Regions from separate parts of the Ideonella azotifigens genome, predicted to be linked through region 2. Evidence: predicted binding sites of a transcription regulator. Region 2 holds the regulator's gene; the other holds the start of a gene.

Region 1 (14,843 bases), on a different contig from region 2:
CGCGGTGGTCATCGCGGCGACCTGGGTGGCGCCCAGTGCGGCCACGTCGGCCGAGCTGAGCCCTGCCAGTGCGCCCACGCTGAGTGCCTTGACATCGGCGGTTTCGATCGCGCCCAGCTGGGTCGAGGTCATGCCGCCGAGTTGGTCGCTGGTCAGCGCGTAGGCTTGCTGGGTGCTCAGGCCGACGACCTGGTCTGTCGTCAGTGCGGCAACCGAGGCCACGGCGAGGCCGGCGATGGCTTCGGTGGCAATCGCCTTGATGTCACCCACTTCCAGCTTGGTCAGCTGGGTGGTGGACAGCCCGTTGAGCTGATCCGAGGTCATGGCGCCCACTTGCGCGGACGTCAGGGCCACGACACCGGCGGTCGTCAGGCCGGCGACCTGGTCGCTGCCCATGCTGTGCAGCTGGGCGGTCGTCAGCGCCTGCACCTGGTCGGTGGACAGGGCGCCCACGTCGCCAGCCACCAGCGCGGTCAGCGCGGCCGTGGTCAGGGTCTTGATGGCGTTGGTGCTCAGCGCGAGCAGCTGTGCGGTGCCCAGCGCGTCGATCTGGTCGCTGGTCAACACCGCAGCCTGGGCCGAGGTCAGCGAGGCCACACCGGCGGTGCTCAGGCCGGCGAACTGGTCCACGCTCAGGGCATGCACCTGGGCCGTGCTCAGCGCGGCGACCTGGTCGGAGCTCAGTGCGCCGACCTGGGCGGCCAGCAGGCCGGCCATCGCGGCAGTGCTCAGGGCCTTGACGTCGACGATTTCCATCTTCGCGATCGCGGCGCTGGTGATGCCACCCAGCTGGGTGCTGCTCAGCGAAGCCACCTGGATGGAGCTCAGGCCGACGATCTGGTCGCTGCTCATCGCGGCGAAGCTCACGTCGGTCAGGCCCTTCAGTGCGGTGGTGCTCAGCGCGGCCAGGTCAGCCGTTTCAAGCTTGCCGACCTGGGCAGCCGACAGGGCAGCCACCTGGTCGCTGTTGAGCGCGCCGAACTGGGCCGAGCCCAAGGCGTTCAGCTTGGCCGTGGCCAGGCCGCTCAGCTGGTCGGCGGTCAGCGCCGCGGCTTGCGCCGTGGTGATCGCGTCGATCTGCGCGGTGGTCATGGCGGCCACTTGCGACGGGTCCAGCGCATGCACCGCGGCGGTGGTCATGGCCTTCACGTCGGCGGTGGTGATCGCGGCGATTTGCGCAGTCGTCAGCGTGACGAGCTGGGCGGTCGGGATGGCGTTGAACTGGGCCGAGCCGAGGACGGCCAGGTTGGCCGTCGTCAGGCCGGCCAGTTGGTCGGCGCTCAGTGCCTTGACCTGGTCGGTCGTCATGCCGGCGACCTGGGCGGTCGTCAGCGCGCCGACCTGTTCAGGGGTCAGCCCGGCCATCGCGGCGGTGCCGATGGCCTTGAAGTCCACCGCTTCCATCTTGGCGATGTCGGCCGTGGTGATGGCGGCGATCTGCGCGCTGCCCAGTGCCGAGACTTGGGCGCTGGTCAGCGCCACGGTCTGGTCGGTGGTCAGTGCGGCCATTGCGTCAGCGCTCAGGCCCTTGACCGCTGCGGTCGACAGGGCCGCCAGGTCGGCGGTCTCCATCTTGGCCACTTGCGCGCCGGTCAGTGCCGACACCTGGGCGCTGTTCAGTGCAGCGAACTGCCCCGTGCCCAGCGCGTTCAGGTTGGCGGTGCCGAGGGCGGCGAGTTGGTCGGAGGTCAGCGCCGCGGCTTGCGCCGTGCTCAGGCTGGCCATCTGCGAGGTCGAGAACTGGGCGATCTGGTCCGGCGACATCGCATGCAGCGCGGCGGTGCTCAGCGACTTCATGTCGCTGGTGTCCATCGCGGCCAGCTGTGCCGAGCTCATCGCGGCGATCTGGTCGCTGGTCAGCACGCCCAGCTGGGTGGAGGTCAGGCCATGCACCGCAGCGGTGGTCATGCCGGCCACCTGGTCGGCGGTCAGCGAGTTGATCTGCGCGGTGGTCATCGCGCCGACCTGGCCGGCCGTCAGGCCGCCGATCTGGTCAGCCGTCAGACCGCGCAATGCTGCGGTGCCGATGGCCTTCAGGTCCACGGTCTCGATGGCGGCCACGTCGCCGGTCGTCAGCGCTGCCAGCTGCACGCTGCTCAGCGAGCCGACTTGCGCGGTGTTCAGCGCGACGACCTGGTCGGAGGTCAGCGCGGCCATCCCGTCAACGCCCAGGCCCTTCAGCGCAGCGGTGCTGATGGCGGCCACGTCGGCAGTATCCATCTTGGCCACTTGCGCGGCGGTCAGGCCGCTGATCTGCGCGCTGTTCATCGCGGCGAACTGCGCGCTGCCCAGGGCGTTCAGCACCGCGGTGCCGAGCACATTGAGCTGCTCGGAGGTCAGCGCGGTGGCCTGGTCGGTCGTCAGCGCAGCGAACTGGCCGCTGGTCATCGCGCCGATCTGGTCAACGTTCAGCGAATGCAGTGCGGCAGTGCCCAGGGCCTTGATGTCGGCGGTTTCGATCGCGGCGATCTGGGCGGTGCCCAGACTGGCGATCTGGGTGCTGCTCAGCGTGCCGATCTGGGCCGAGCTCATGCCGGCCACGGCCGCGGTGCTCAGGCCGGCCAGCTGGCTGCTGCCCAGCGAGGCGATCTGGGCGGTGCTCAGCGCGGCCATCTGGCCCGCGGTCAGCGCACCGACCTGGTCGGCCGACAGGCCATCCAGCGCGGCGGTGCTGAGCTGCTTGACGTCAACCGTTTCCATCGCGGCGATGCCGGCGGTGGTCAGCGCGCCCAGCTGGGTGCTGGTCAGCGCCGAGACCTGCAGCGAGCTGAGGCCTGCGACCTGCGTCGTGCCCAGCATGGCCATCGCGTCGGCCGACAGGCCCTTCATCGCGGCGGTGCTCAGCGCGGCCAGGTCCTGGGACTCCATCTTGGCGACCTGGTCACCCGTCAGCCCGGCCACCTGGGCGCTGCCCATGGCGGCGAACTGGGCGGTGCCCATCGCGTTGAGGTTGGTGCTGCTCAGGTTGGACAGCTGGGCAGTGCCCAGCACGGCGACCTGGGCGGTCGTCAGCGCGGCCAGCTGGCTGCTGGTCAGGTTGCCGAACTGGTCGGCCGTCAGGGCCTTGACCGCGGCGGTGGACATGGCCTTCAGGTCCGCGGTTTCAATCGCGGCCAGCTGGGCGTTGCTCAGCGCTGTGACTTGCGCGGTGCTCAGCGCGCCGACCTGGTTCGAGGTCAGGCCGACGATGGCGGCCGTGCTCAGGCCGGCGAACACGCTGGGCGACAGCGCCGCCACCTGCTCGGTGGCCATCACGCCGACTTGCGCCGCCGTCAGGGCACCGACCTGGTCAGCCGACAGGCCGGCCAGTGCGCCGGTGCTCAGCGCCTTGATGTCCACGGTCTCGATGGCGGCCACGGCGGCCGTCGTCAGGCCGCTCAGCTGGGCCGAGCTCAGCGCGCCCACTTGCGTGCTCGTCAGGCCGGCCACTTGCGCGGTGGACAGCTGGTTGATGTCGTCTGCAACCAGGCCCTTCAGCGCGGCGGTGCTCAGCGCGGCCAGGTCGGCCGTCTCCAGCTTGGCGATCTGGTCGCCAGACAGCGCGGCGATCTGGGCGCTGCCCATGTTCGCGAAGTCCGCGGTGGTCAGCGCGTTGAGGTTGGTCGAGCTCAGGTTGGCCAGTTGGTCGGTGCTCAGCGCGCCAACCTGGGTGGTCGTCAACGCGGCCATCTGTGCCGTCGTCAGCGTGTTCAGCTGGTCAGCGCTCATGGCGCGCAGCACGGCGGTGGACAAGGCCTTGATGTCGGCCGTCTCGATGGCGTCCAGCTGGGTGCTGGTCAGCGAGGCGATCTGGCCGGAGGTCAGCGCGCCCACTTGAGTCGAGGTCAGGTTGACGATGTCGGTCGTGCTCAGGCCGGCCAGCGAGGCCACCGGGTCGAACGGCAGCGCGGCGATCTGGGCGGAGCTCAGCACGGCCAGCTGCGAGGAGGTCAGCGCGTCCACTTGCGCCGAGCTCAGGCCGGCCAGTGCGGCGGTGCTCATCGCCTTCAGGTCCACCGTCTCGATGGCGGCAATGTTGGCGGTGCTCAAGGCGCCGATCTGGGCGCTGCTCAGCGCGGCCACTTGCGCCGAGCCCAGGCCTGCCACTTGCGCAGTCGTCAGCACGGCCATCTGGTCCACACCCAGGCCCTTCAGGGCGGCGGTGCCGATGGCGGCAAGGTCGGCGGTCTCCATCTTGGCGACCTGGCCGGCGGTCAGCCCGGCCACCTGGGCGCTGGTCATGCCAGCGAACTGTGCGCTGCCAATCGCGTTCAGCGCGGCCGTGCCCAGCACGCCGAGCTGGTCAGAGCTCAGCACTGCGGTTTGCGCGGAGGTCAGCGCGCCCAGCTGGGTGCTGGTCAAGGCGCCGAACTGGTCCACGCTCAGCGCCTTCAGCGCGCCGGTGGACAGGGCCTTGATGTCGCCCGATTCAATGGCGGCCAGCTGCGCGGTGCTCAGCGCCGCGACTTGCGCGGTGGACAGCGCGGCAACCTGGTTGGAACTCAGGCCGACGATGCCGGCGGTGCTCATGCCAGCGAACTGGTTGGCACCGATGGCGGCGATCTGGCCGGTGCTCAGCGCACCGATCTGGCCAGCCGTCAGCGCGCCGACCTGTTCGGCGCTCAGCGCGGCAAAGGCGCCGGTGCTCAGGGCCTTGATGTCCACCGTCTCGATGACCGCCACGTCAGCCGTCGTCAGCGCCGCCACCTGGGCGGTGCTCAGTGCGGCGACCTGGTTGGAGGTCAGGCCGGCGACTTCGGCCGTGGTCAGCACGGCCATCGCGTCAGCGCTCAGGCCCTTCAGTGCGGCGGTGCTGAGGGCGGCGAGGTCAGCGCTCTCCATCTTGGCCACCTGGTCCGGCGTCAGCGCGGCCACCTGGGCGCTGCTCAGCGTGGCGAATTGCGCGCTGGTCAGGGCGTTCAGGTTGGTCGAGCTCAGGCCGTTCAGCTGGGCGGTCGTCAGCGCGGCGACCTGGTCGGTCGACAGCGCAGCCATCTGGGCGGTGCCCAGGCCGCCGAGCTGGTCGGCGTTCAAGGCCTTCAGCGCAGCGGTGGAAATGCCCTTCATGTCGCCGGTTTCGATGGCCGCCAGTTGCGCGGTGCTCATCGCAGCCAGCTGGGCACTGCCCAGCGTGTTGATCTGGGCCGAGGTCAGGCCCACGACTGCGGCGGTGCCCAGGCCGGAGACCTGGTCAGCGCTCAGCGCGGCCACTTGGGCGGTCGTCATCGCGGTGGCTTGTGCCCCCGTCAGTGCGCCCACCTGGTCGGCCGACAGGCCCTTCAGCGCAGCGGTGGAAAGGTTCTTCAGGTCCACGGTCTCGATCGCGCGGATGCCGGCGGTCGTCATCGCGGCCAGTTGGCTGCTGCCCAGCGCGCCCATCTGGCCGGAGGTCAGGGCCACAACCTGGTCGGTGCTCAGTGCGGCCACGCCGTCCGCGCTCAGGCCCTTGATGGCGGCCGAGTTGATCGAGGCCAGGTCACCGGTGGTGAGCTTGGCGACTTGGTCGGCCGTCATCGCGGCGACCTGGGCACTGGTCAGCACCGCGAACTGGCTGCTGCCCAGTGCGTTGAGACTGGCGGTGGACAGGTTGGCCAGTGCGGCCGAGCCCATCGAGGCGATCTGGTCGGTGCTCAGGGCAGCCAGCTGGGCCGTCGTCAGCGTGGCCACCTGGTCGGCGCTCAGCGCATGCAGTGCAGCGGTGGTGATGGACTTGATGTCGCCGGTGGCGATGGCGTCCAGCTGGGCGCTGTTCATCGCGGCCAGTTGCGAGCCGGTCAGCGCCGCGGCTTGGGTCGAGGTGAGGCCAGCGATGCCGGCGGCCGACAGGCCAGCGACCTGGTCGCTGCCCAGCGCGGCCAGCTGGCCGGTGGTCAAGGCGGCGACCTGCACGCTGGTCAGCGCGCCCATCTGGTCGGCCGACAGGCCCTTCAGCGCCGCGGTGCCCAGCGCCTTCAGGTCAACCGTTTCGATGGCGGCGATGCCGGCGGTGGTCAGTGCAGCCACTTGGCCGCTGCCCAGTGCGCTGACCTGGTTGGAGCTCAGGCCGGCCACTTCGGCGGTGGTCAGCGCGGCCATCGCGTCGTTGCTCAGGCCCTTCAGTGCAGCGGTGTTCAGGGCCGCGAGGTCAGCGGACTCCATCTTCGCGACCTGGTCGGCCGAGAGGCCCGCCACCTGGGCGCTGCTCATCGCAGCGAACTGGGCGGTGCTCAGCGCGTTCAGGTGGGTGCTGTTCAGGCCGCTCAGCTGGGCGGTGGTCAACGCGCCGACCTGGTCGGTCGTCAGCACGGCCAGTTGGCCGGTGCCGAAGCTGTTGAGCTGGTCAGCGCTCAGGCCCTTCAGCGCGGCAGTGGCAAGGCCCTTGATGTCGGCCGTTTCGATGGCGGCCAGCTGCGCGGTGCTCATCGCACCCAGCTGGGCGCTGCCCAGGGTGTTGAACTGGGCCGAGGTCAGGCCGACCACGGCGGCGGTGGACAGGCCGGCGACCTGGTCGCTGCTCAGCGCGGCGACCTGGGCGGTGCCCAGCGCGGTGGCCTGGGCACCCGTCAGCGCGCCAGCCTGAGTGGCCGTGAGGCCCTTCAGTGCGGCGGTCGACAGGTTCTTGATGTCCACGGTTTCGATGCCGGCGATGGCGGCGTTCGTCAGCGCGCCCACCTGGGTGCTGCTCAGCGAGCCCACTTGGTTGGACGTCATGGCCGCCACTTGCGTGGAGCTCAGCGAGGCCATGCCGTCGGCGCTCAGGCCCTTGATGGCGGCGGTGTTGATCGCCGCCAGGTCGGCCGTGCTCAGCTTGGCCACCTGGTCAGGCGTCAGCGCAGCGATCTGGGCGCTGTTCAGCGTGGCGAACTGCGCGGTGCTCATCGCGTCGAGGTTGCTCGTCGACAAGCCTGCCAGTGCGGCGGTGCCCAGCACGGCGATCTGGTCGGTGCTCAGCGCGGCCAGCTGGGCCGTCGTCAGCGAGCCGACCTGGTCGGCGCTCAGTGCCTTCAGCGCAGCGGTGCTCAGCGACTTCATGTCGCCGGTCGGGATCGCGTCGAGCTGGGTCGAGCTCATCGCGGCCAGTTGCGCGCCGGAGAGCGCAGCAGCCTGCGTGGAGGTCAGCCCGGCCAGGCTGGCGGCCGACAGGCCTGCGACCTGGTCGGAGCTCAGCGCGGTCAGCTGGCTGGTGGCCAGGGCGCCCACCTGGGTGCTGGTTAGCGCAGCGATCTGGTCAGCCGAGAAGCCCTTCAGCTGGGCCGAGCCCATCGCCTTCAGGTCCACGGTTTCGATGGCTGCCACGTCAGCGGTGGTCAGTGCGTTGACCTGGCCGCTGCTCAGCGCCGCGACTTGCGTGCTGGTCAGGCCGGCGACCTGTGCGGTCGTCAGCGCAGCCATGTCGTCAATGTTCAGGCCCTTCAGCGCAGCCGTGCCGATGGCCGCCAGGTCGGCGGTCTCCAGCTTGGCGACTTGCGCGGCCGTCAGCGCGCCCACCTGGGCGCTGGTCAGCGCAGCGAACTGGGCGGTGCCCAGCGCGTTCAGGTTGGCGGTGGACAGGGCGGCCAGCTGGTCGTTGCTGAAGCCGGCAATCTGGCCGGAGCTCAGCGCGGCCATCTGCGCGGTGGTCAGGTTGTTCAGCTGGTCGGCGCTGAGCGCGTGCAGCGCGGCGGTCGAGAGGGCCTTGATGTCGGCGGTCTCGATGGCCGCCAGCTGGGCGGTGCTCATCGCGGCCACCTGGGCCGAGGTCAGGCCACCGACCTGGGTCGAGGTCATGGCCACGATGTCGGCGGTCGACAGGCCGCCCAGCGAGGACGGGTCCACCGTCAGCGCGGCGATCTGGGCCGAGCTCAGCACGGCCAGCTGGGTGGAAGTCAGCGCATCGACCTGGGCCGAGCTGAGGCCGGCCAGGGCGGCGGTGCTCAGGGCCTTGATGTCGACGGTTTCGATGATCGCGATGTTGGCGGGCGTCAGCGCGGCCAGCTGGGTGCTGCTGAGCGCGCCCACCTGGGTGCTGGTCAGGCCGGCGACCTGGGCGGTCGACAGGCCGGCCATGCCGTCAGCGCTCAGGCCCTTCAGCGCGGTGGTGTTCAGTGCGGCCAGGTCGGCCGTTTCCAGCTTGGCCACTTGCGCGGCGGTGAGGCCTGCGACCTGGGCGCTGGTGAGGGTGGCGAACTGGCTGGTGCCCATCGCGTTCAGCGCGGTGGAGCCCAGCGAGCCGAGCTGGTCGGCGCTCAGCACGGCGACCTGGTCGGTCGTCAGCGCGCCGAGCTGGCCGCTGGTGAGGTGGCTGACCTGGTCGACGCTCATCACCTTGATGGCGGCGGTGGACAAGGCCTTCAGGTCACCGCTCTCGATGGCGGCCACCTGGGCCGTGCCCATCGCGGCGACTTGCGCGGTCGTCAGCACGGCGACTTGCGCCGAAGTCAGGCCAACCACGCCGGCGGTGCTCATGCCGGACATCTGGCCGGGTGTCAGCGCGGCGATCTGGTTGGTGCTCAGCACACCCACTTGCGCGCCGGTCAGCGCGCCGACCTGGTCTGCCGTGAGGCCGGCCAGGGCGCCGGTGGCCAGCGCCTTGATGTCGATGGTCTCGATGGCCGCAATGTCGGCCGTGTTCAGCGCAGCCAGCTGGCCGGTGCTCAGCGCGGCGATCTGGTTGCTGGTCATGGCAGCCACCTGACCGGTGGTCAGCGCAGCCATGTCGTCGTTGCTCAGGCCCTTCAGCGCAGCGGTGCCGATGGCGGCGAGGTCTTTGGTCGCGAGGTTGGCGACCTGGCTGACCGTGAGGCCGGCGACTTGCGCGCTGGTCAGGTTGGCGAAGGTCGAGGTGCTCAACGAGTTCAGGTTGTCGCTGCTCAGGCTGCCGAGCTGGGCGCTGCCCAGGGCGGCGCTCTGGGCAGTGCTCATCGCGGCCAGTTGCGCGGTGGTCAGCGAGGCGATCTGGTCAGCGCTCAGGCCCTTCAGCGCGGCGGTCGAGAGGGCCTTCATGTCGGCCGAGTCGATGGCCACCAGCTGCGCGGTGCTCATCGCGCCCAGCTGGGCGCTGGTCAGCGCACCCACTTGCGTGGAGCTCAGCGCGGTCACGTCACCTGCGGTCAGGTTGGCGACCTGCTCGGCCTTCAGGGCGCCGATCTGGCCGGCGGTCAGCGCGGCGACCTGGGCGGTCGTCAGGTGCGACAGCTGGTCAGCCGTCAGGCCGGCCAGCGTGGCCGTGCCCATGTTCTTCAGGTCGGAGGTCTCGATTGCGGCGACAGCGGCGGTGCTCATCTGCGCCAGTTGGCCGCTGCTCAGCGCAGCCAGCTGGGCCGAGCCCATGGCCGTGACTTGCGCTGCGGTCAGCGCGTTCATCGCGTCGTTGCCCAGGCCCTTCAGCGCGGCGGTGCCGAGGGCGGCCACGTCGGCCGTCTCCAGCTTGGCCACCTGGTCAGCCGACAAGGCGGCCACCTGGCCGCTGCTCAGCGAGGAGAACTGCAGCGTGGTCAGCGCGTTCAGGTCGTCGGTGGCCAGGCCGGAGAGCTGCTGGTTGCTCAGCACCGCGACTTGCGCGGTGGTCAGCGCGGCCAGCTGGCCGGAAGTCATGCTGCCCAGCACGTCCGGGCTCAAGGCCTTCAGCGCGGCGGTGGAGATGGCCTTGATGTCGGCCGTCTCGATGGCGCCCAGCTGCGTGCTGCTCAGCGCAGCCAACTGGCCGCTGCTCAGCGTGCCGATCTGGTTGGAACCCAGGGCGGCGATGTTGGCGGTCGACAGGCCGGCGATCTGGTCGTTGCTCAAAGCCGCGACTTGCGCGGTGCTCAGCGCAGCGGCTTGCTGGGAGTTCAGGCCGCCGATCTGGTCGGCCGACAGGCCCTTCATCGCGGCGGTGCTGATGGCGGTGATGTCAGCGGTGCTCAGCACGCCCACGTCGCCTGCGGTCAGCGCGCCCAGCTGGGTGCTGGACAGCTGTGCCACCTGGGCGGAAGTCATGTACTTGACCTGGTCGGTGGTCAGCGCGCCGATGGCGTCAACGCTCAGGCCCTTGATGGCGGCGGTGTTGATCGCGGCCAGGTCGGCGGTTTCGAGCTTGGCGGCCTGGGTGGCGGTGATGGCGGCCACCTGGGCGCTGCCCATCGCGGCGTATTGAACCGTGGTCAGCGCGTCCAGGTGGGCGGTGTCCAGCGCGGCCAGCTGGTTGGCGCTCAGCGAGGCGACTTGCGCGGTGCTCAGCGCGGCCAGCTGGGCGGTGCCCAGCGTGGCGAACTGGTCGGCCGACAGGGTCTTCAGCACCGCGGTGCTGATGGCGCCGATGTCGGCAGTGTCAATCGCGGCCAGCTGGGTGCTGCTCAGCGCGCCGAGCTGGGCCGAGGTCAGCGTGCCGACCTGGGTGGAGCTCAGTGCGGCGATGTTGGCGGTGTTCAGGCCGGAGACCTGGTCAGCGCTCAAGGCGGCGACCTGGGCGGTGCTCAAGGCGGCGATCTGGGCGGTCTTCAGCGCACCGACTTGGTCGGCCGACAGGCCCTTCAGCACGGTGACGCTGATGGCGGCCATGTCGGCGGTTTCGATGGCGCCAATGGCGGCGCTGCTCATCGCGGCGAGCTGGTTGCTGGCGAGCTGGGCCAGCTGGGCCGAGCTCATGGCCACCACTTGCGCGGTGGTCAATGCGCCCAGCGCATCGGCGCCCAGGGTCTTGACGGCGGCGGTGCTCAGCGCAGCGACGTCGGCGGTTTCGAGCTTGGCGACCTGGTCGGCCGACAGCGAAGCCACCTGGGCGCTGCTCATGGCGGCGAACTGGGCGGTGCCCAGTGCGTTCAGGTGGTCGGTGGAGAGGCTTTGCAGCTGGGTGGTGCTCAGCGCTGCCGTCTGGGCGGTGCTCAGCGCGGCGTACTGCGCGGTGGTCATGGCGCCGAGCTGGTCGGCGTTCAAGGCCTTGACGGCGGCCGTGCCCAGCGCGACGACGTCAGCGGTTTCGATGGCGGCGACTTGCGCATTGCTCATCGCGGCGACTTGCGCGCTGCTCAGCGCGCCGATCTGGGTCGAGCTCAGGGCAGCAACGTTGGCGGTGCTCAGCGAGCTCAGCTGGTCAGAGCCGATGGCGGCCAGCTGGGCGGTGCCCAGCGCGGCGGCCTGGACGCTGGTCAGGCCACCGACCTGGTCAGCGCTGAGGCCCTTGATGGCGGCGGTGCCGATGGCGCGGATCTTGTCGGCGCTCAGCTGCTGCAGGTCCACCACGTCCATCGCGGCGATCTGGGTGCTGCTCAGCGAGGCGACTTGCGCGCTGGTCAGCGCGGCAGCCTGGGTGCTGGTCAGCGCGGTGACGGCGTCGGCCGTCATGCCCTTGATCGCGGCGGTGCTCAGCGCAGCCACGTCCACGCTTTCCAGCGCGGCCACCTGGGTGGCGGTCATGGAGGCGACCTGCAGGCTGGTCATGGCGGCGAACTGGCCGGTGCTCAGCGAGTCAAGCTGGTTCGTGGCCAGGCCGGCGATCTGCGAGCTGGTCAGCACGGCCACCTGGCCGGTGGACATGGCGACGAACTGGTCGGTCGTCAGGGCGGCGAGCTGCGCGTCCGTCAGCGCCTTGATGGCGGCGGTCTTCAGCATCGAGAAATCTGCCGTGCCGAAGGCGGCGAGCTGGCTGCCGCTCATGGCGGCAATGCCGCTGCTGGAGATGGCGGCGGCCTGCGCGGTGCCCAGGGCCTGGATCTGCGCATTGCTGAACGCGGCCCAGTCTTCGGTGGTCAGCGCGGCGACGGCAGCGGTCGAGAGAGCTGCGATCTGATCAGTGGTCAGGGTCGGAACAGTGGTGGCCATGACAGATGTCCTTTAACTTGTGATCTCAAATGGAACGAGCCGGCGTCGCGGCGCGACTGCTACCCAGAAACTTCAAACGGTGCGCAAGGGGCTGAACCGAGGCTCCTCGCCTTGCGCCGAGATCAGGGCAGCAGCCGGTCGCAGGGCAGCGACGTCGGTGGAATTCCGATCTCTCAGTCGGTTTTCGTCCCGTGGACGAACGACTTAAGCCGCCGGAGGCAGCAAACAGGGCCCGAAAACCCCCTCTTCTTGCCGAAGAGTTGGCAAACCGGGGCTTCCTGGGCGTCGGCCGTTCACGGCCCCGCAAAATTCCGCGGGTTAACCCGCAGGCCGACGCGGAGGGGTGGTCAAGCGCGTACATCGTTGAACAGCTCATCGCATTCCACCGGGGGCGCCAGCTCCGGAGTGGCCGCAGCGGCCGGTGAAGAAGAGGCCACCGAAGCCGCAGGCGCTGCGGCGGTGGAAGACGACGAGCCGGCGGCAGCCAGCTCCGGATAGAAACTCGACAGGAAGCAGCCCATCACGTGCGAGACACCGCGTTCGGTGACCTCGCGCAGGTCCGAAGCCAGGTACTGGCCGAACGACGCCGCGTGGCTGATGATTTCGAAGGACGGGAAGTAGGCGACCTGCGCATGGCGCGCTTCGACCTCGCCCACCGCGGCGCGCAGCACCGACTTGGAATACGAGGACGCCACCAGCACGTTGCGCTCGCTGCGAGTGGCGACCAGCGGCACCGGTGAAACGGTGAAGATGATCTTCAGCGCCGGGTTCACCTCGGTGAGCGCGGCAACCAGGGCTTCCAGGTCGGCCACGACTTCGGTGCAGGTCAGGTTGCGGAAGACGTGCTTTTCAGGATCGAACTCGCCCTTGACCGTGCCCGGGCAGGCTGGGTAGGTGTGGCCGGTCTCGGTGTTGAGCCAGCATTCGGTCAGGCCCAGCGTGAAGATGAACACATCGGCCGTCTCGAACATGTGCTTGACGCGGCCCAGGTGGTAGGCCCGGTCTGCCCTGGCTTCTTCCAGGCTGGCAAAACCGGCCTTCACGACGCTGGGACGCACCAGGTCGTACCAGCGGCCGTCCTGCTCGAAGAAGTCTTCGATCATGGGGCGCTGGCCGAAGGCCTGCTGGAACAGCTCCAGGCACTGGCGTGTGGTGTAGATGTTCCCGTAGCGGGCGGAGAACTGCTGGTAGCTCTCCACCTCGCCGCCGAACTGGTGCATCAGCGGGTGGGCCGGCTCGGCGATGTACGGCGCCATGCCCACTTTCTTCATGTAGCGGGCGATGTGCTGCGCGAAGCAGCTGCCGGCGGTGGCGACCTTGTCGCTGCGCAGCAGCTGGAACTTCGGCGTGTCGTTGAGCGGCAGGTCGCGCCAGGCCACGTCGGACACGAACTTCTTCCAGAAGGCCCGCGGGGGGAGATTCGAATAGGGATGCATGTCGATCTCTCCGTTCAGGCGGCTTGCGCCAGCAACTCGGCCGGCACGCGGCGCTGGCCGGTCTTCTCGGCGATCTCGGCCATCTGGCGCAGCACCAGCGCGCCGTAGCGCTTGTTGCCATGCACCGAATCGCCGGCGAACTCAGCGGCCAGGTAGCCCTGCGGGTCCATGGCTTCTGCGGGCGGCAGCAGGCTGTTGATGCCGCAGGCGCGCGCCGATTCGCGGATCTGCCGGGCGTAGACCAGGTAGTACTTGAGCCGCACCGACAGCGGGCTCATGTCCACCGCTTCCGGGTCCACCACGCCGGGGCCCGGGTCCCAGCGCTCGCCAGGGATCGTGGGCGGGCACACCACGTTGAAGACCGGCATCGAAGGCTGCATCGCGCGGATGGCCAGCAGGATGGCCTGGGCCTTGGCGATCTGCGCGGCCACTTGCAGTTCGATGACGTACAGCGGCACGATCTGCCGGCCCGGCAGCGGCGCCAGGTCCGGCCGCTCTGGCAGCCAGAAGTCCAGCGGCTGCGGCTGCTCGCGCAGCGCCAGGTGGATGTGCTCCTCGCCGTGAATGAAGGTGAACAGCACGTTGCCGCCCTGCCCGCCTTCCCCGTTCATGCCAGCCAGCATCTTCTGGAAGCCCGGCGCCATGCTGATCACGCTGGGCGAGCTTTGCAGCGCCAGCGTCGGGCCCCAGTGCGGGGCGATCTGGCGGATGTAGAGGTTGGCCACCTGCACCGGCACGGCGATCTGCGCCGGATCGGTGTGCCAGTCGACAAACTGCGGCGCCTGGTCGTTGGAAATGCGGCCCAGCTGCGCCTTGAGCCCGTCTGCGCTGCAGGCGTCAAGCACCGGCAGGATGTGGCTCATGCCCATGATGTAGATCATTGGGTTGTCTCCCTCTTCTGGAATGCCTGTGGCGGCGGGTGTTCAGTCAGGTCAGCTGGATCAGCGGCACTTCGAAAGTGCGCAGCCCGCGGGCGTGCAGCCAGAAACCCAGGAAGCGTTCGGCGAGGAAGCCCGGGTAGCGGTTGTTGTAGGTGTCGTAAGGCGCGCCGATGCGCGCGTACACCGCGTCGATCAGCGGAAAGAGTTCTTCGCAGTACGCGTTGAACTGCTCGCGGCGGATGACGACCATGTTGCAGTTCGACATCGTGCTGTTCAGCTTGAACAGCGGGATGAACCTGCGGTATTCGGGATGCTGGTCGTGCAGCTCTTCCAGGAAGGCTTCCCAGGTTTCTGCAGGGTGATGCGCCAGGTAATGCGCCTCGATCGAGCGGTTCGAGCCGGCGCGCTTGGGCACGATGGCGTCGGCCACGTCCAGGATCTCGTCGAGCTTGCTGCGCTGGCCGTCGGCCGTCAGGTACGAGAGGAAAAAGGCATCGCCCGGCACGCCCACGGTGGTCTGGTACTGCCAGGTCGCGTCGAACACATAGTTCAGGTAGCGCCGGTAGTGATAGAAGCCCACCACGTCGGCCGTGGCGTTCTTCCAGGCCCAGTACTGGGCCGTCAGCTCGCAATAGAACGAGTTCAGCGACGAGATGTTGTCGTCACCCTCCCCGTCACTCTTGAAGCCCTCGGCCTGGTAGCCGTTGACCCCCACAGGCTGGATCCACGGGCAATCGGCATTGCGCACGTAGTCCTTGTGAAAGGTCTGGTAGATCGTCAGTTGCTGCGG
Region 2 (14,843 bases):
GCGGGCGCGGCGGGCAAGGTGATCGAGGCGTTTGGGCACTTCCTGATCGGGGGCAACTTCGCGGTCGGCCTGATCGTGTTTGCGATCCTGGTGGTGATCAACTTCGTGGTGGTGACCAAGGGCGCGGAGCGCATCGCTGAAGTCGGCGCGCGCTTCACCCTGGATGCGATGCCAGGCAAGCAGATGGCGATCGACGCCGACCTGAATGCCGGCCTGATCGACGAGAAGGAAGCCAAGAAGCGGCGCTCGGAAGTGAGCGAAGAAGCGGACTTCTTCGGCTCCATGGACGGTGCGCTGAAGTTCGTGCGCGGCGATGCGATGGCCGGCATGCTGATCCTGGTGATCAACATCGTGGGCGGCTTCATCATCGGCGTCGCACAGCACGGCCTGTCGGTCTCCGAAGCGGCAAGCTCGTACATCCTGCTGGCGGTGGGTGACGCGCTGGTGGCGCAGATTCCGGGCCTGCTGATCTCGGTCGCCGCAGCCATGGTGGTGTCGCGTGTCGGTTCCGGTGAAGACACCGGCAGCCAGATCCGCAACCAGATGTTCACCTCGCCGCGCTCGCTGGGGCTGACGGCGGCCATCATCGGCGCGCTGGGCCTGATCCCCGGCATGCCCAACATCGTCTTCCTGGCCATGGCCAGCCTGATCGGCTACTACGCTTGGTGGCTGACCAAGCGCCAGAAGGAAGAAGCCACCGAGGCGACCCGGCCGGTGGTGGACAACGCGCCGGCCTCGAACGCCGAGGCCACCTGGGACGACCTGCAGCCGGTGGACACCCTTGGCCTGGAAGTCGGCTACCGGCTGATCGCGCTGGTCGACAAGGCGCGCCAGGGCGACCTGCTGGGCCGCATCAAGGGCGTGCGCAAGAAGTTCGCCCAGGAAGTGGGTTTCCTGCCGCCCTCGGTGCACATCCGCGACAACCTGGACCTCAAGCCCAGCATGTACCGCGTCACGCTGCGCGGCGCCACCATCGGCGAGGGCGAGGCCTATCCGGGCATGTACCTGGCGATCAACCCCGGCGGCAACGCGCCGCAGCTGCCCGGCACCAAGACCGTGGACCCGGCATTCGGTTTGCCCGCGGTGTGGATAGAGGAGCGCCAGAAGGAGCAGGCCCAAATGGCTGGATTTACGGTTGTTGATTGCTCGACCGTGGTGGCCACCCATCTTTCACACTTGATGCAAATGAATGCGGCCAAGTTGCTGGGCAGAACCGAAGCCCAGGCCCTGGTCGAACATGTCACCAAGCTCGCTCCCAAACTCATCGAAGACGTGGTCCCCAAGATGGTCGGCATCGCTACCCTGCAAAAAGTCCTCCAGCTGCTGCTGGAAGAGGGCGTGCACATCCGCGATTTCCGCTCCATCGTCGAATGCCTGGCCGAACACGCCAGCATGGTGACCGACCCGGCCGAACTGGCCCGCCGCATCCGCATTCACCTGGCCCCGGCCATCGTGCAGCAGATCTACGGCCCGGCCAAGGAGCTCGACGTGATCGCGCTGGAACCCGAACTCGAACGCCTGGTGACCCAGGCCCTGAACTCGCCGCACGGCGCTGCGCTGGACCCGGGCGTGGCCGACACGCTGACCCGCCAGGCGGCGGAGAGCGCGAAGAAGCAGGAGAACCTGGGCCACCCGGCCTGCCTGCTGGTGCCTGACGCACTGCGCGCACCGCTGGCGCGCCTGCTCAAGCGGGCGGCACCGCGCCTGAAGGTGCTGGCCCACAGCGAGATTCCGGAAACGCATTCGATCCGCATCGGCTCGATCATCGGAGGTGCCGCATGACCTCCTTCTTCCGAGCTCAAGGTAGTTGGCGCGCCGCCCCCTCGGTGGCTTCGCAGGAGCAAGCAGCATGAACGTCAAGAGATTCACCGCGCGCACGTCGCGCGAGGCCTTCGCCCTGGTGCGCCAGGCCTTTGGCGAAGACGCGGTTGTGCTGTCCACCAAACCCTGCGCCGAAGGCATGGAAGTGCTGGCCATGGCGCCGGACTCGGTCGAGCAGCTGGAGCGTGTCTCCAGCCAGGCCGCCGCGCCGGCTGCTGGCCGCCCGGCCGCCCGTGAATCGCTGGCTGCGCGCGCCGAGCGCCTGCAGGCCGAGCGTGCCGCGCCCGGCCGCCGCCTGGCCGACCGCCTGCCGCCGCCGGCTGCCGAACCTTCGCCGATGGAACACGACCTGAGCGCTGGCGTGAACGACGACGTCGAACAGCTGGCGATGAGCACGCTGTCCTTCCAGGACTATGTGCGCGACCGCATGCTGCGCCGCCGCCAGGCCGCGATCGACAGCAGCGCCGAGCCGCAACACGAACCGCCGGCGCCCGCGCCGCAACCGCAAGCCATGGCCCGCGCCCAGGCACCCATCCAGCAGCCGCAGCGCGCCCCGGCGCCCACCGCAGCCATGCTGGCCCAGGCCCCCACGCTGTCGGCCCGCATGTCGGTGCCGGCACCCACGGCACCGGTGCGCCGCGGCCCGGTGCGCCGCCAGCCCGATCACCTGGGCATGGACATTCCCACGCTGGGCGAGCCGGTCGGCCAGCAACGCGACCAGATCGACATGGTTAACGAGCTGCGCTCGATGAAGGGCCTGATCGAAGAACGCTTCGGCACGCTGGCCTTCATGGAAAAGCTGCAGCGCGAGCCACGCCAGGCCGTGCTGTCGCAAAAGCTGATGGACTGCGGCTTCACGCCCGGCCTGACGCGCAAGCTGGTTGAGTCCCTGCCTGCCGGCACCAGCGACGAACTGACCTGGGCCACCACCGTGCTGGAGCGCAACCTGCTGACTGGTGAGCAAGAGCCGGCCCTGGAAGAGCAGGGCGGCGTGTTCGCGATGATCGGCTCCACCGGCGTGGGCAAGACTACCACCACCGCCAAGCTGGCCGCCGCCTTTGCCACCGCGCATGGCGCCAACCACCTCGGCCTGATCACGCTGGACGCTTACCGTGTTGGCGCCCACGAGCAGCTGCGCGCCTATGGCCGCATCCTCGGCGTGCCCGTCCACACCGCCCATGACCGCGCTTCGCTGGAAGACCTGCTGGACCTGCTGTCGGGCAAGAAGATGGTCCTGATCGACACCGCCGGCATGGCCCAGCGCGACGCGCGCTGCCGCGAACTGCTGGAAATGCTGCAGCACCGTTCCATCCAGCGCCTGCTGGTGGTGGACGCTTCGTCGCAAGGCGAAACCATCGACGACGTGATGACCGCCTGGCGCGCCGCGCAGTGCAAGGGCGTGATCCTCTCCAAGCTCGACGAGGCCGTGAAGCTGGCCCCCGCGCTGGACGCCGTGATCCGCCACCGCATGAAGGTGCTGGGCGTGGCCAACGGCCAGCGTGTGCCCGAAGACTGGCACCGCCTGTCGGCCAACGCGCTGATGCACCGCGCGATGCGCGGCGGCGGCAGCGCGGCCTACCGGATCGATGCCAACGACGTGCAGCTGGTCTTCTCGGCCCTGCACCGCCCGGCCGCCGCGCCCGGTGCCGCGCCGATGCAGCGCCTGTAACCCCAGTGAATGCCAGTAGCCGTATGAACGCCTTCACCTCCAACGCTTCCACCACCGCCGACCAGGCCGATGGCCTGCGCCGCCTCTTTGCCGGCCAGCAGGTGCAGATCGTGCCGGTCGTCGCCAACCCGCATGTCGACATGGCCGCCGTGATGCTGGAGCGCCTCAGCCTGGCCTTTGCCGAGCTGGGTGCCCATGCCCTGGTGCTGGACGCCGCAGACAGCTCGCCGCTGCCCAACGAGCTGGTCGACATGGACCTGCCGTCCTGCATTGAACGCCTGGGCGACAGCGTTTCCTACCTGGCCGCCCGCGGCCTTCCGCGCCGCCATGTCAACAGCCGCGGCTCCAGCGAAGCTTGGCTGGCGGCGGTGGAACAGGCCGCACCGTTTGCCCACGTCATCATCGTGCACGCCGAGGCGCGCGACCTGTGCCGCCTGCTGGGTGCGCGCGAGGTCTGCCCCATCCTGATGGCCGGCCTCGAATCGGTCAGCCTCACCGAGGCCTATGCCGCGATGAAGCTGCTGTCGCAGCGCCTGGGGCTGATGGCTTTTGACCTGCTGGTCGGCATGGCCTCGCGGCCGCGCCGCGCCGAGCGCGTGGCCGACCGCCTGTCCAGCTGCGCCGACAACTTCCTGGCCGCCGCAATGCGCAACTGGGCTGCGGTCGACCGTGACATTGCCCTGAACAAGCCCGCCTCGCCCGAGTTGTCCCAGCTGGCGGAAGACCAGTTGACTGGCCTGGCCGCGCCTTCCTCCTTCGCCCCCAGCCCGGCACTTGCCGGCCAGGGCGCCTCACTTTCCCTGGATTGATAGACGGAGACTGCATTCATGTACACCGCCACCGGCCGTCTCGACGCCAATGCGTTGCTCAAGCAGTACAGCCCTCTGGTGCGCCGCCTCGCGCACCAGATGATTGCCAAGCTGCCTGCCAACGTCGAGATCGACGACCTGATACAGGTCGGCATGATCGGACTGAACGATGCGCTGGGCCGCTTCGACGTGGGCCAGGGCGTGCAGTTCGAGACCTTCGCCACCCAGCGCATCCGCGGCGCCATGCTCGACGAGCTGCGCGGCACCGACTGGATGAGTCGTGGCAACCGCCGCCAGCAGCGCGAGATCGAAGCTGCCGTGCATCGCCTCGAACAGCAGCTGGGCCGCCCGCCGCAGGAAAGCGAAATCGCCAAGGAAATGGGCGTCTCGCTGGACGCCTACCAGGACACGCTGACCAAGGTGCGCGGCACCCAGCTGGTCTACCTGGAAGACATGTCGGGCGACGAAGGCGGCGACGAATACCTCGACCGCCACGTGGCCGACGCGGAAGCCAACCCGCTGGCCATGCTGCAGGACCACCGCATGCGCGAGGCCCTGGTCGAAGCCATCAAGAACCTGCCCGAGCGCGAACAGTACGTGATGAGCATGTACTACGAGCACGACATGAACCTGAAGGAAATCGCCGCCGTGCTCGGCGTCACCGAGTCCCGCGTCTGCCAGCTGCACAGCCAGTCCATCGCCCGCCTGCGGGTCAAGCTGCGCGCCTGGTAAGCCCCCGTTTTTCCGGCCGTGCCTTGCGCACGGCCATCCCCGTCGAAAGAGCCGTTGTTGGGAACCAGTGGCACAACCACCAGGCAGTGCCTCGGCACTCTGATGTTGGCAGTCTCAACCCACCCCGGGTTGATCGCATTGTTTTCGTGTTGACTCCTCCTCCGACTTGCGAAAAGTCGTTAGAGCCCCGCGCTGATGTCCGGCCCGGGGCTTTCTTTTTGGGCGGCCCGTGTCGCGTGCCTACCGCGACAGCCAGCGCGACAGCAGTCGGGTATAGCGCGGCATGACCAGGTAGGTCATCAGGAACACGGTGGCGCTGGAGACGGCCAGGTTGCCGGCCAGGCGGCCCCAGGGTGTGGGCCAGCCGTGGACCAGGGGACCGATCAGCAGGCCGAGCACGGTGGTCAGCGGATAGATCACCGAGAGCGTGGCCAGCGCCTGCTTCGCGCGGCGTGGCGCAGGCATGGCGGCGCGCGGCTCGAACCAGAATTCCAGCCCGGTGACGGTCTTCACTTCCTCCGGGCCGGTCAGCATGGGCTCGGCTTCTCGGAGCAGCGCCTGGCGCGCCTCTGAGCGAAACCAGTCGTCGGCATGGGCGATGGTGTCGAACTGGATGGTGATGGTGTAGAGCGTCTCGCCGGGCGACGGCGGAATGACGTGGGCGCCTCTGTGGCCGGGAAAGCGGGCGGCGACCAGGATGATGCGGTGCAGCCAGGCCTCATAGTCGCCGCGCCGCGCGGGGTCCACACGCTGGCGGATCACCGCGGTGATCATTTCGGCCTGAGGCAGTTCGCTGGCCACGATCTGAAGCAGGTCTGCAGAGCGCAGTTCCGGGCGTCTTTCATCGGTGGCATGTGCCGGGGGAATGCGAGCGCTGTCCATGCCGCACTGTGGGCGCAAAAGGCCCGGCCTGGCTTCGGCCAAATGGCCGATGCAGCCCTCCCCACTGCGGTGGATTTGCGCAAGAAGTGGCCAGCGCCCGCCTCAGGCTCTCAGCGGTCGTCTTCCCGAGCGGCAGCCTGGCCGGCAGCGAACCCGCGCGGAGAGACGCCGAAGCGCTGCTTGAACAGCCGGGAGAAGTGCGAGGCGTCGTTGAAGCCCCAGCGCAAGGCCACCGCCAGGACGCCCGGATGGCCGGGTCTGCGCAGGTCGCTGGCGCTGCGCTGCAGGCGCAGCTCCCGGATCAGGCTGCTGACGGACAGCGGCGCCTCCTCGAACAGGCCGTAGAGCGTGCGGCGGGAAACCCGGAAGCGCGCGGCAAGCTGGTCCGGCCCGAGCTGTGGCTCCATCAGGTGGTCGGCAATGTAGGTCTCGACCGCCTGGCGGAAGGCTGCGCGCACCGGCAGCCGGTCCTGTTCCTGGGCCTCCAGCGTCGCGCCCAGCGCGGTGGTGATGATGCCGTTGAGCGCGGCGCTGAGCCCGTCCTGCGCGCTGATGCTGGTGGCGGCGCCCACCTGTTCCAGCGAACGGGCGAAGCGGGCTGCGACCAGGCCCAGCCCGGTCTGTCCGCTGACGCAGCGTGCAGTCGCCTGGCGCGGTGCCGCGAGCCGGGACACAAGCTGGTTCCTGGGGATGCGGAACGACAGCACGCGCCAGTCCTCACGGAAGTCGAGGAAATACGGCCGCGTGCTGTCCACGATGGAGAAGTCGCCAGGCGATACCAGCGTTTCCTGGCCATCCTGGCGAACCACGCACGAGCCTTCCAACTGGAAGTTCGCGAAGCAGAACTCGACCGGATTGCGGCGGATCTCGTCCCAGCGGCGCTGGACGAACTGGCTGCGTGAGAACACGTGGGTCTGCATGCTCAGCGAGAGCGGGCTGGAACTGGCCTCGCCGGTGAAATCGGGCCCTGGGTCGCTTTGCTTGAGGACGGGATTGAGCGAAACAAAGGCCTGGCAGAGGACCTCGCGCCAGTAGCTGAATCGCTCGTGCTGCGCACAGGCTTCGGTGGTCCAGACCCGCTGCATTTCTGGCTACTCCGCGGGCACACGCGCGGCCCATGTCAGGCGCGGGCGCCGCTCGGCGGTGGCGCGGCATGGCATGCCGTTCAAGCGCGTCATGTGGGTGCTCGCTTTGCACAGATCGTCAACTGGCCTTGCACGAAAAGACAACTCATGGCGTGACGGGCTTGCAGCGTGTGCCCATGCTGTGCACGAGGCGCGCGCAGGCTGCGTCATCTCGGTGCAGCCTTTTCGCACGCCGGTGCGGTGGCAGGTGGCGCAGGCCCGGATCCAGGCGCCTGCGGACCGAAAAGATGCAAGGTCCGGGCCAGAGCACGGAGGCCATCGCGTGCCGGCGGTGGCGCGAACGGGCGTGCCCGCGCCTTGGCGAGAGCGGTGGAGGGCGGCGCTGCCGTGCTTGCGCGAATCATCAATTGGGCCTGCATGGACTGGCGAGATGACAGCAGACCCCCTGCCTACGATCCATCGTCGCTTTCCCCAACCCCCGCAAGAAAGGTCGTTTCGCATGGCTATCGATTTCCAGCTCTCCGAGGCGCAGCAGGGCCTGCAAATGGGCGCGCGTGCGTTCGGTGCCGAGGTCCTGCGCAAGGTCGCGGCCACCATCGCCCCGATCCCCCGGCCCGAGGACCGGTTTTACGCCACGCGCCCGTTCTACAAGGCCATGGCCGACGCTGGTTTCGTCAAGGCGCTGCTGCCGGCCTCGATCGGCGGCACGGCGCTCAGCACGCTGGACTTCGCTTTGGCAGCCGAAGAGCTCGCCGCCGTCGATGTCAATGTGCCGACCACCCTGCTGGGCACCGGCCTGGGACTGCATGCGGTGCTGCATCACGGCACCGAGGCGCAGAAGCAGCGCTTCCTGCCGGACTTCGCCGAGGACGGCTCGCGCCTGGCCGCACTGGCATTCACCGAAGTCACCGGCGGGGCCAACTACGACAACCCCGACCCGTCCGTTGGCGTGCAGACCTTTGCCCGGCGCGAAGGCGACGAATGGGTCATCAATGGCGCCAAGCACTACACCACCAACGGCACCGGCTGGGATGGCAAGGGCGCGCACTTGTACAGCGTCATCTGCCGCACCGACCCGGCCCTTTCGCCGCAGGATTCACTGGCGGTCATCATGGTGCCGGGCGGCACGCCGGGCATCGAGATCGTGGGCATTCTCGACACCGTGGGCCACCGCGCGACGATCTCGCCGCGCATCCACTTCAACAACGTGCGCGTGCCGGCCGCCAACATCGTGGGCAAGCCCGGCGACGGCATCGCCATGGTGGAGGGCGCCTTCGCATGGACAGCGGCGCTGATCGGCGCGGCCTGCGTGGGCGTGATGCGCGCGGCCTTCGACGTGGCGTTGAAATTCGCCCGCAGCGACAAGCGTTCCGGCACGGTGCCGGTGATCGAGCACCAGAACGTCGGCTTCATGCTGGCCGACATCAAGATGCGCATCGAGGCCGCGCGCTACCTGACCTGGAAAGCCTGCCACCAGCTCGACCTCACCGAGGGCCGCAGCCGGGAGCTGGCCATCATCACCAAGGTGCACTGCTCGGAGCTGTGCGTGCAGGCGGTGTACGACACCATGCGCGTGGTCGGCGTGGACGCCTACACCGACATGCACCCGCTGGCCGGCCTGATGCAGGACGCGCTGTGCTTCCCGCTTTACGACGGCGGCAACATGGGCGTGCGCCGCCGCCAGCTGCATGCGCTGCTGCGCTCGCCGGACTACAACCCCATGGCCTCGGCCGAGGCGCTTGGATGAGGCCTGCCGCCGCTTGATTGTTCGACCGTCTGACCGTTTGACCGTTTGACATCGCCGAGGGTCACGCCGATGAAGCTCCAATACTCTACCGAGATCGTTGACGCGCCCAGGCGCTTCGACTACTGGAACGAGGTCGTCTGCCGCCATTGCCTGCTGGCGGACAGCAAGTCGCTCAAGGAGAGGCCGTTCGACGGCAAATTGCATGTCGGAGCGGCGGGCACCGTGGGTGTCAGCATCATGTCCGCCCCTTGGCATCACTGGCGGCGGGACGCGCACCACATCCGCATCCGGCCGGACGACGACCTGTGGTTGGCGTACATGGTCAGTGGCGAAGCCCGCATCAGCCAGGACGGACGCCAGGCGCATCTGCGCAGCGGCGACATGGCCCTGTACGACGCGACGCGGCCTTTCGAGTTCGACATGGCGCCGGAGAAGGTGTGCGTGGTGCGCCTGCCGCGCAAGTCCATGCTCAGCCGCGTGCCCTGCGCAGACCGCATGACGGCCCAACTGATCGACCCCCGGCGGCCGGGGGGTGCCGCTGTGCGTTCGATGATCGAGGAAGCCGCGCGCACCGAATTCTCCGATGCGGATGCTGCTGCCCGCTACGGAAGTGCGCTGCTGGATGTGCTTTCGCTGCACCTGGACATGCCGTCGGACGCGAGGACCGTGGTCAGGGAACGGGATCTCTACGCGCGCCTGGTGGCCCATATCCGCGAGAACTTCGCGGACACCGGCTTGACGCTGCAATCGCTGGCGCAAACGCACCACGTGTGCGAGCGCACCGTCGCGCGCGCCTTTGCGCGCCACGGCCAGACCCCCATGGAAGTCCTGCGCCGGGCGCGCCTGCAGGCCAGCCATCGCGCGCTGGCTGAAAGACAGGCCGACAGCGTGACGACGGCAGCCTTGAGCTGCGGCTTCACCGACCTGTCCCACTTCAGCCGCGTGTTCCGTGTGGCTTACGGCTACACCCCGCAGAGCCTGCTGTCGCATTGAGCTTGGCGGCGACCGCCGCTGCGTGCTTCGACAGGTCGCGTTGCGCATCAGGCACGCGCCCGGTGCCGTGAAACCGACAGCCCCGCAGCTTGTCATTCCTCGTCAAGCGCATGTCCTTCTGAAGCAAGCGCCGGCACCCGGTTTGGCCAACCATGGCATCCACCCGCTGCACGAAAGCGAGCGGGGCCTGTGGCCCCTCCCGCCTTCGATGTGTGCGTCCTTCATCTTTCGTTTTCAGTTTCCGGATCGGCTGGCCGACCGGAACCAGGAGCAGGCATACATGGCCATCGACCGTCCCACGACCGAGCAGCTTGCGGCGCTTGCAAGCCGTCTTCACATGCGGCTCACGCCCGAGGAGGCCAGCGAGTACCTGGCGCTGATGCAGCCCAGCTTCGACGCCTACGACCTGATCGACGAACTGCCCGACGAAGTGCCCGAGCTGCGCTATCCGCGCGCCGCCGGCCATCGCCCCAGCGGTGACATGAACCGCTACAACGCCTGGGCCTGCAAGACCGAGGTGAAGGGTGCACCCGCGGGCAAGCTGGCCGGCCGCACGGTGGTGCTCAAGGACAACATTGCGCTGGCAGGCGTGCCGATGATGAACGGGTCTTCGACGCTCGAAGGCTTCGTCCCGGCCTATGACGCCACCGTGGCCACCCGGCTGCTGGACGCGGGCGCCACCATCGTCGGCAAGGCGACCTGCGAGCATTTCTGCCTTTCGGGTGGCAGCCACACTTCGGATCCCGCGCCGGTGCACAACCCGCGCCGCCATGGCCATTCGTCGGGCGGTTCATCTTCCGGCAGCGCCGTGCTGGTGGCCGCTGGCGAGGTGGACCTGGCGGTGGGCGGCGACCAGGGCGGCTCGGTCCGCATTCCCGCGGCGTGGTGTGGCATCTACGGCCTCAAGCCAACGCACGGGCTGGTGCCCTACACCGGGATCATGCCCATCGAGTCCACCCTGGACCACACCGGTCCGATGACCGCCAACGTGCGCGACAACGCGCTGATGCTGGAGGTCATGGCGGGGGCCGACGGGCTCGATCCGCGCCAGGCGGCGCCCAAGGTCGATGCCTATACCGAGGCGCTGGGGCGCGGCGCCGATGGCCTGCGCATCGGCATCCTCAGCGAAGGCTTCCAGCTCGCCAACCTGGACCCGCGGGTGGCCGACAAGGTGCGCAATGCCATCGCCAGGTTCGAGGGCCTGGGCGCGCGCGTCGAAGAGGTCTCGGTGCCGGCCCACGGCCTGGCCGGCGCGCTGTGGAGCCCCATCGGTTGCGAGGGGCTGACCATGCAGATGATGCACGGCAACGGCATGGGCTTCAACTGGAAGGGCCAGTACGACGTGGCGCTGCTGGACCGGCACACCGGCTGGCGCGAGCAGGCCGATGCCTTGTCGGCCTCGCTCAAGGTCTGCATGTTCGTCGGCCAGTACGGCCTGGAGCGCTACAACGGGCGCTACTACGCCAAGGCGCAGAACATCGCGCGCCGCGCCCGGGCCGGTTACGACCAGGCGCTGGCGCAGTACGACCTGCTGGTCATGCCGACGGTGCCGTTCGCCGCCCAGCCGCATCCCGAGCCCGGCTGCTCGATCACCGAGTACGCGGCGAGGGCGCTGGAAATGATAGGCAACACCGCGCCGCAGGACATCACCGGCCATCCCGCCATGACCCTGCCTTGCGGCCTGGTCGACGGGTTGCCGATCGGTTTGATGCTGGTGGGCCGCCACCACGCAGAAAGCACGATCTACCAGGCCGCCGCAGCCTTCGAAGTCAGCGTCGACTGGCAGACGCTCTGACGCTGTTTCGTTTCCCTTCCTTCCCGGATTCATCGCGCACAGAAAGGCCCAACCATGAGCTCTCCCCCCGACCATGACCATGACCACACGCAGCCGCCGGATGCGATGGCCTTGCGCGTCAAGGCACTCGAGTCCCTGCTGACGGAGAAGGGCCTGATCGATCCGGCCGCGCTGGACGCGCTGATCGACACCTATGAGCACAAGATCGGCCCCCGTAACGGGGCGCAGGTGGTCGCCAAGGCCTGGAGCGACCCCGCGTACAAGGCGCGCCTGCTGAGCGGCGCCACCGAGGCCATTGCCGAACTGGGCTTCTCGGGCGTGCAGGGCGAGGACATGGTGGTGGTCGAGAACACCCCGCAGGTCCACAACGTGACCGTGTGCACGCTGTGCTCCTGCTACCCCTGGCCCACCCTGGGCCTGCCGCCGGTCTGGTACAAGGCCGCGCCCTACCGGTCACGCATCGTGATCGATCCGCGCGGCGTCCTGGCTGAGTTCGGTCTGAGCATCGCTGACGACAGGGAGGTTCGCGTCTGGGACAGCAGCGCCGAGTTGCGCTACCTCGTGCTGCCGGAACGCCCGGCCGACACCGAGGGCTGGAGCGAGGCGCAACTGGCCGAACTGGTCACGCGCGACTCGATGATCGGCACTGGCCTGGCCAGGCAGCCTGCCGCTGTTTGAACCCTTCCACGACAAGGAGCACAGCATGAATGGCATTCACGACCTGGGCGGCATGCACGGCATGGGTCCCATCGATCCGCCGCAGGACGACCCCCGGTTCCATCACGAATGGGAGCGACGGACCTTCCCCCTCTTTGCCTCGTTGTACGTGGGCGGGCATTTCAACGTGGACGAGTTTCGCCACGCCATCGAGCGCATGGCGCCGGTGCATTACCTGGACGGCAGCTACTACGAGCATTGGCTGCACGCCTTCGAAACGCTGCTGATGGAGAAGGGCATGATCACCGCCGCCGAGTTGCGCGGCGAGGCCCGTCCTGCCAAGCCATCCGTGCCGCCGCCGGTGCTGACCGTCGACATGGTTCAGCCGGTGGTGCTGGGCGGCGCCTCTGCGCGGGCCAAGGAGGACGTGCCGGGCCGCTTCCACGCAGGAGACCGGGTCCGGACCCAGAACCTGAACCCGCTCACGCACACGCGGCTGCCACGCTATGCGCGCGGGAAGGTCGGCACCGTCGAGATCGTCCACGGCGCTTTCGCGACACCGGACACCATGGCACATGGACAGGGCGAGCAACCCCAGCAGGTGTACGCCGTGCGCTTCACCGCGAAGGAACTGTGGGGCGTGAACCGGCCCGACAGCGTGTGCATCGACCTGTGGGACAGCTACCTGGAGGCCGCATGAACACCGGCATTGACAGCGGCCTCGATGTCACGGCCTCGCGGCTGGACGGGGAGGGCCCAGCGTTCGACAAGCCCTGGCAGGCCGAGGCATTCGGCCTCGTCGTCAAGCTGCACCAGGCCGGGCTCTTCCCATGGGCTGATTGGGTGCGGATCTTCAGCGAAGAGATCAAGGCCGCGCCGGCCCTGCCTGGTGAGAGCGTCAACGACGCCTATTACCGCCAGTGGGTTCCGGCGATGGAGCGGCTGGTCGCCTCCCTGGGCCTGGCTGCGGAAGACGATATCGCTCGCCGTGCCTCGGAGTGGCGGCTGGCCTACCTCCATACGCCCCACGGACAGCCGGTGTCATTGGTCAACGCGAGTTGCCCTCCGGCCCATGCGCATGAGCACACACCTCGACGAGTGCCGGTGGCCGTCAGCCTGGCCTGCGCGGGCTGAAAACCGCGGTCCAAGCCCCTTTCGCTTTCTCACCTTCGTTCATCACTGAAGCCGCCGACGCGGTGGCAAAGGAAACATCATGCACATCGAACCTGGCCTGGTAGATGCCGGAAAAATCGGCCTGAGCTATGTCACTGCGGCAGGGGCGGGCGCCTACGCCCTGCATCTGGCCGCAGCCGCGCTGCGCCAGCGTGGTGCCCTCTCGCTGCTGGGACGCACTGCCGTCACGACGGCCCTGGTGTTCTGCTTCTTCGAAGTGCTGCCGCACCAGTCCGTCGGTGTCTCCGAGGTCCATCTCATCCTCGGCTCGACGCTGCTGCTGCTGTTCGGTGCCGCACCGGCAGCCATCGGCCTTGCGCTTGGCCTGCTGCTGCAGGGCCTGTTCTTCGCGCCGTTCGACTTGCCGCAATACGGCATGAACGTCACGACCCTGCTCGTTCCGCTGTTCGCCATCTCGGCCCTGGCCCGTCGCATCGTCAAGCCCGACACGCCGTACGTCGACCTGCGCTACCGGCGGGCGCTCGCGCTGTCCACCGTCTACCAGGCGGGCATCGTCGGCTGGGTGGCCTTCTGGGCCGTCTATGGCCGAGGCCTTACGCTGGAGAACCTGGCGACGATTGCCACTTTCGGCAGTGCCTACATGACGGTGATCCTGGTCGAACCCTTGGTTGACCTGGCCGTGCTGGCCATCGCCAAGCGCGCTGCACGCCTGCAAGGCACGCCGATGTTCGAGCACCGGCTTCACCACGCCGAGGCGCTCTGAAGTTCCCCGCTTGGCCGAACCTGCTTCGGCAAGTTCGGCCCCCCACAGGAGTTGCATGATGACCCCCGCATTCCCCCGCGGCGGCCGCAGGAGCGGCCAGCCGTCGCAAGCCAGGCCCGGTCTGCCGTTGCCCCGCAGCAAGAAGGTGCAGTCCCTGATGGGCCTGCTGATGTTGGGCCTGCTGATGTCGGCCCTGGCGCCGATGACCGCGCAGGCCGTCGACGTGGACGCCGGCGATTTCGTCCCGGCGCCGGAAGGCACCACGACCGGGCTGCTGTACCTGCAGCATGCCGAGCGCAACAGCCTCTACGCGCATGGAAGCCAGGCGGTGAGCGACCCGCTGCTGGTCTCGGACGTCGGCATCGCCAGGCTGGTGCATTACACAAGCATCGGCGGGCTGACCGTCGCCCCCCAGATCCTGCTGCCCTTCGGCCGGCTCGACGCCGGCCGCGCCACCGAGGCACTGGGCAAGACCAGCGGCCTGGGCGACGTCATCCTGGCCGCGCCCGTGTGGCTGGTCAACGATGCCGCGTCTCCCACTTACCTCGCCATCGCGCCCTATCTGTTCCTGCCCACGGGCAGCTACGACAGCGGCCGCTCGCTCAACCTGGGCGAGAACCGCTGGAAGTTCGACCTGCAGGTGGGCTTCGTCAAAGGGCTCACGGACAAGTGGTCCGTCGACTTGACCGGGGATGTGATGTTCCACGGCAAGAACAACGATTTCGGCGCCACCAGCGCCACGCTCGAACAGAAGCC

What was found. The regulator FliA, encoded in region 2, starts transcription of late flagellar genes. The targets are predictions, from matches to a motif close to CTAAAGTTTNNNNNNNNNNNGCCGNTA.
Region 1: the regulator FliA is predicted to act here: its motif matches at 11,919-11,945, upstream of LRH25_RS11970 (SPM autocatalytic domain-containing protein).

Annotation. Positions count from the first base shown of each region.
Region 1 covers NZ_JAJNKD010000004.1:325,253-340,095, forward strand. Annotated here, with positions in the region: gene LRH25_RS11970 (SPM autocatalytic domain-containing protein) at 1-11,736, opposite strand, end outside; gene LRH25_RS11975 (GSCFA domain-containing protein) at 12,084-13,172, opposite strand; gene LRH25_RS11980 (hypothetical protein) at 13,187-14,053, opposite strand; gene LRH25_RS11985 (DUF4422 domain-containing protein) at 14,100-14,843, opposite strand, start outside.
Region 2 covers NZ_JAJNKD010000008.1:104,493-119,335, reverse strand. Annotated here, with positions in the region: gene flhA (flagellar biosynthesis protein FlhA) at 1-1,782, shown strand, start outside; gene flhF (flagellar biosynthesis GTPase FlhF) at 1,850-3,490, shown strand; gene LRH25_RS17830 (P-loop NTPase family protein) at 3,514-4,299, shown strand; gene LRH25_RS17825 (RNA polymerase sigma factor FliA) at 4,318-5,031, shown strand; gene LRH25_RS17820 (antibiotic biosynthesis monooxygenase) at 5,272-5,913, opposite strand; gene LRH25_RS17815 (AraC-like ligand-binding domain-containing protein) at 6,024-6,998, opposite strand; gene LRH25_RS17810 (acyl-CoA dehydrogenase family protein) at 7,498-8,745, shown strand; gene LRH25_RS17805 (AraC-like ligand-binding domain-containing protein) at 8,815-9,738, shown strand; gene LRH25_RS17800 (amidase) at 10,019-11,533, shown strand; gene nthA (nitrile hydratase subunit alpha) at 11,588-12,211, shown strand; gene nthB (nitrile hydratase subunit beta) at 12,237-12,890, shown strand; gene LRH25_RS17785 (nitrile hydratase accessory protein) at 12,887-13,324, shown strand; gene LRH25_RS17780 (energy-coupling factor ABC transporter permease) at 13,404-14,087, shown strand; gene LRH25_RS17775 (transporter) at 14,245-14,843, shown strand, end outside.